DNA from 2 places in the Agromyces mariniharenae genome. Region 2 is predicted to be linked to the other one. Evidence: predicted binding sites of a transcription regulator. Region 2 holds the regulator's gene; the other holds the start of a gene.
What was found. The regulator HspR, encoded in region 2, represses chaperone genes until heat shock. The targets are predictions, from matches to a motif close to AAGTTGAGTCNNNNNGACTCAACTT.
Positions count from the first base shown of each region.

Region 1: a site for HspR is predicted at 812-836, ahead of FYC51_RS11415 (Hsp20/alpha crystallin family protein). Genes of this name have one in related genera too.

Region 1 is NZ_VSSB01000001.1:2,476,425-2,478,809, reverse strand. Features, by position in the region: gene FYC51_RS19730 (isochorismatase family protein) at 222-614, opposite strand; gene FYC51_RS11415 (Hsp20/alpha crystallin family protein) at 878-1,312, shown strand; gene FYC51_RS11410 (hypothetical protein) at 1,436-1,846, shown strand; gene FYC51_RS11405 (oxidoreductase) at 1,920-2,385, opposite strand, start outside.
Region 2 is NZ_VSSB01000001.1:1,880,216-1,882,600, forward strand. Features, by position in the region: gene FYC51_RS08645 (DnaJ C-terminal domain-containing protein) at 1-977, shown strand, start outside; gene FYC51_RS08650 (heat shock protein transcriptional repressor HspR) at 974-1,390, shown strand; gene FYC51_RS08655 (alkyl/aryl-sulfatase) at 1,479-2,385, shown strand, end outside.

The DNA.
Region 1 (2,385 bases), 600 kb from region 2:
GGTCATCCGGGGGTTTCCTTGTTTGTGCGGTCTATTTGAGTCGCATGCATTCGCATCGTTTGCCCACAATTGCCCCGGTGCCCAGTTGATCGAATGCCTGCGTCGCGGCCGTTTCCCCGAGCGCCTCAGGAACCGGCGGAGGGCCGGAGTCCGGCTTGGACGCCGGCCCCTCGGCTTCCGGCAGAGGCGCTGAGCAGTCACCAGGTCTCCGTGGTGGCGACTCAGCCGTCGATCGCGGCGAGGATCTCGGTGGTCGTGGCGACCTTCGCGAGCATCGGGAAGATGCGCTCGAGGCTGTTCTGGTGCGTCTCGGGTCGAAGATCGATCACGGCATCGGAGGCGATGACGAGTTCGTAGCCCAGGTCGTGTGCCTCGCGGGCGGTCGATTCGACGCCGATGCTCGTCGCGACACCCCCGAGCACGAGGCGCGTGATGCCCCGGCTTTCGTGCCGCCGATGTCGACCGCGAGAACGACCGAGGAGTCCTGTCGGGACCGCCCATCGGAGAGCGCCGCATCGGCCGCCGAGGGGAGTGTCATCTTGATGCTCATTTCTGCTCGAACTCTCCGCGAGAGGGTAGCGAACGGAAGCAGGCTCAAGCTCGGACCCCGTCATATGCCTCGAGCTGTTGCATTCTCCCGGTCTCGCCGATATGGGAGCGTCACCGCAGCCGGAGCGGGCGATCGAAGGACTGTCATGTGGGCCGAGCGCGTCGACGAGACGCCTGACCTCGCAAAATTCTCAGCACCTGCAAGTGATCGACGACTGTGTTTCCCCTTGGCACTCTCTGACCGAGAGTGCTAATCTGAGCGTGGTTGAGCGACATCGACTCAACTCTTGGAACCGGCCGAACGGCCGACATCAGGGAGGAGCAAGCCATGGCCATGTACTGGGACCCGTTCCGTGAGCTCGACCGCCTCGCTGCGGGCATGCTCGACTCGAGGCAGGGACCTCGCGTGATGCCCATCGACCTGCACCGCGACGGCGACCACTACGTGCTCTCGGCCGACCTGCCGGGCGTGGACCCCGGCTCGATCGACGTCGACGTCGACGGGCAGCTGCTCACGATCCGGGCGGAGCGCACGCTGCGCTCCGACAGCGACGTGCAGTGGCTCGCGCACGAGCGCCCCAGCGGTTCGTTCCTTCGCCAGCTCACGCTCGGCGACGGGCTCGACACCGCCGCGATCAGCGCCCACTACGACAACGGCGTGCTGAGCGTCGTCATCCCGGTGAGCGAGCGTGCCAAGCCGCGCAAGGTCGAGGTGCAGAGCGCGCCGAACTCCGAGCGCGAGATCTCGGCGTCGTCGAGCTGAGCAACCGCCGTCACGAACGAAGAGCCGCTTCGCCGTTCGGCGGAGCGGCCTCTCGCACGCTCCGTTCGCCCGAGTCACCAGCCGGCTGACTCGCGGCCCGATCACGTCGAGGAGATGAGAGAGATGCAAGCTCACGACGGGTGGCGGCGTTATGACCGGACCCTCTTCCCCATCTTCCACGAGCGGTTCGAAGAGAAGTGGGGATCCGGCACGGCACCGTTCCTCGATCCGAGCGTCTACGACAAGGACCAGCCCAGACCGCGAGCCCAATGGATCAATGTCGACACCGGAGCCGCGGTCGCGGTCGTTCCCGTCTGGGAGAACGACCCATCCGCGCGCTCGTTCGCCGTCTTCTACCTCCCGCCACACGGAGGCATCTGGGTACTGCGACCAGCCGGACTGACCGGCTATGTCGAGGATCCGGCCAGCGACACGCTGCTCGGCGAAGGTTCGATCGCACTCCGCAACGACTCGTTCAAGAAGGCAGTCGCCCATGCCGAGGACTTCATCTACGGAACCAGACCAGGGATTTGAAGCCGTTCCACGATCCACGCCGATGCGGTAGGTCTCGAGCGCCGCTCTCGTAGGCCAGGCAGCCCGGTCGGTGTCAAGTGCGAGGCAGCCCGGTCGCGCGACTGATCAGGCTGTCGAACGCGCGGTCCGTGAGCAGGCCGCGCGCCGCGATGAGCGGCTTGGCACCGAACCCCACTGCGTACCGCGTCCTGGGACGGCGGGCGGTCACGCCCTTGCCGATTGCGTCGGCGATCACCGACGGGGGCGAGTTTCGGTTCACGTTCGCCTCGGAGCGCAGCGACTTGGCGACCGCATCTGCCTGCGCCTTGTACGCTCCGGTCCCGGAAGTCTCCTCGAGGTGGGTGGCCGCAATCCCGCCCCACTCGGTGGCGATCCCGCCCGGCTCGACCACGACAACGTCGATCCCGAACGGGGCGACCTCCAGCCGGAGGCAATCCGAGAGCGCCTCGAGCGCGAACTTCGTGCCGTGGTACCACCCGCCAAGCGGGGTGTGCAGCCTGCCGCCCATTGACGTGATGTTCACGATCGTCCCGGAGCGC
Region 2 (2,385 bases):
TCGACAAGGACTTCTACCAGGTGCTCGGCGTCTCCAAGGACGCGAGCGACGCCGACATCAAGAAGGCGTACCGCAAGCTCGCGCGCAAGTACCACCCCGACCAGAACCCGGGGGATGCCGCGGCCGAGGCGCGCTTCAAGGAGATCAGCGAGGCGCACTCGGTGCTGGCCGATGCCGAGGAGCGCAAGGAGTACGACGCGATCCGTGCGATGGGGACAGGCGCGCGGTTCACCGCGCCCGGCGCGGGCGGCGCCGGCGGCTTCGAGGACGTCTTCGGCGGCATGTTCGGCGGCCAGGGCGGCGGGGGCACCCGCTACACGTTCCAGCAGGGCGGCGACTACGACGACCTGCTCGGCGGCCTGTTCGGCGGTGGTCGCTTCGGCACGCCGAGCGGCGGCTACCGCGGCTTCGGCGGACCCACCAAGGGCCGCGACGTCACCGCGTCCACGACGCTCGACTTCATCACCGCCACCAAGGGCGACCAGATCACGCTGCAGACCGCAGAGGGCAAGCCGATCACGGTGCGCATCCCCGCGGGCGTGGCCGACGGCCAGAAGATCAAGCTGCCCGGCAAGGGCCACCCCTCACCCGACGGCGGTGAGGCCGGCGACCTCATCCTCACGGTGAACGTGCGCAAGCACCCGGTGTTCGAGCGCGACGGCCTGAACCTCCGCGTGACGGTGCCGGTCACGTTCGCCGAGGCGACGCTCGGCGCCACCATCCAGGTGCCGACGCTCGGCGGCGAGCCCGTGAAGCTGCGGGTCGCGCCCGGCACTCCGAGCGGCCGCGTGCTGCGCGTGAAGGGCCGCGGCGTCGAGACGAAGAAGGGCACGGGCGACCTCCTCGCCGTGGTGCAGGTGGCCGTGCCGTCGCACCTCTCGAAGGACGCGAGCGAGAAGCTCGAGGAGTTCGCGGCGCTGCTGCCCGACGAGGACCCGCGTGAGGAGCTGCTCGCGAAGGCGAGGAGCCAGCGATGAACGAGTCGAGCCCGCTGTTCGTCATCTCGGTCGCGGCCGACCTGGCGGGCATGCACCCGCAGACGCTGCGGCAGTACGACCGCATGGGGCTCGTCTCGCCGACCCGCACGGCCGGCAAGTCGCGGAGGTACTCGATGCGCGACGTCATGCAGCTGCGCGAGATCGCGCAGCTGTCGAGCGAGGGCGTGAGCCTCGAGGGCATCCGCCGCGTGCTCGGCCTCGAGGACGAGGTGCAGGGCCTCCGTGCCCGCGTGCGCGAGCTCGAGGCCGCGCTCGCCGACGAGATGCTCAACCGCCCCGGACGCCGGGTCTTCGCCGCCGGCTCCGCGGGCGACATCGTGTCGGTCCGCACCGGCACGCGCGTGCGCCGCGAGAACGCCGTCGTCGTGTGGCGGCCCCTCGACCGCGAGTAGCGCGGGTCCGCTCCTTCCTTGCGCGCGTCGCGCTGCATGCGGAAGGCTCGCTCAGGGGGAAGCTCCCCCGGGGGGAAGGAGCACACGCATGCAGCAACGGGAAGCGTCCGACGCCGTCATCGCCGCGAACGAGGCCCTGTCGGCCACGTTGCCGTTCGACGACGACGCCGACTTCGCCGCCGCCGACCGCGGATTCATCGGCACGCTCGACGACCCGGTCATCCGAGACGACCGCGGCGCGGTGGTGTGGGATGCCTCGTCGTACGACTTCGTCGACGGCGACGCGCCCGACTCGGTGAACCCGAGCCTGTGGCGGCAGTCGAAGCTCGTCGCGAAGCACGGACTCTACGAGGTGGTTCCCGGCATCTACCAGGTGCGCGGACTGGACCTCTCGGTGATGTCGTTCATCGAGGGCGACACCGGCGTGATCGTGGTCGACCCGCTCATCTCGAAGGAGACGGCCGTCGCAGCCCTCGGGCTGTACCGCGCGCATCGGGGCGAACGCCCGATCGTCGCGGTGATCCACACGCACAGCCACATCGATCACTTCGGCGGCGTGCTCGGCATCGTGACCCAGGACCAGGTGGACTCCGGTGCCGTGCAGATCGTCGCGCCCGAGGGCTTCGTCGAGCATGCCGTGGCCGAGAACGTCTACGCCGGCACCGCGATGGGCCGCCGCGCCGGGTACATGTACGGCGCGGTGCTCGCGCGCGGGCCGAAGGGCCAGGTCGGCGCCGGCCTCGGCCAGACGACCTCCGTGGGCGAGGCGACCATGATCGTGCCGACCCTGCACATCCGCGAGACCGGTGAGACCCACGCGATCGACGGCGTCGAGATCGAGTTCCAGATGGCACCGGGCACCGAGGCCCCGTCGGAGATGCACTTCCACCTGCCCGGCTACCGGGCGCTGTGCATGGCCGAGAACGCCACCCACAACCTGCACAACCTGCTCACGCTCCGCGGCGCGCTGGTGCGCGACCCGCACGTGTGGTCGC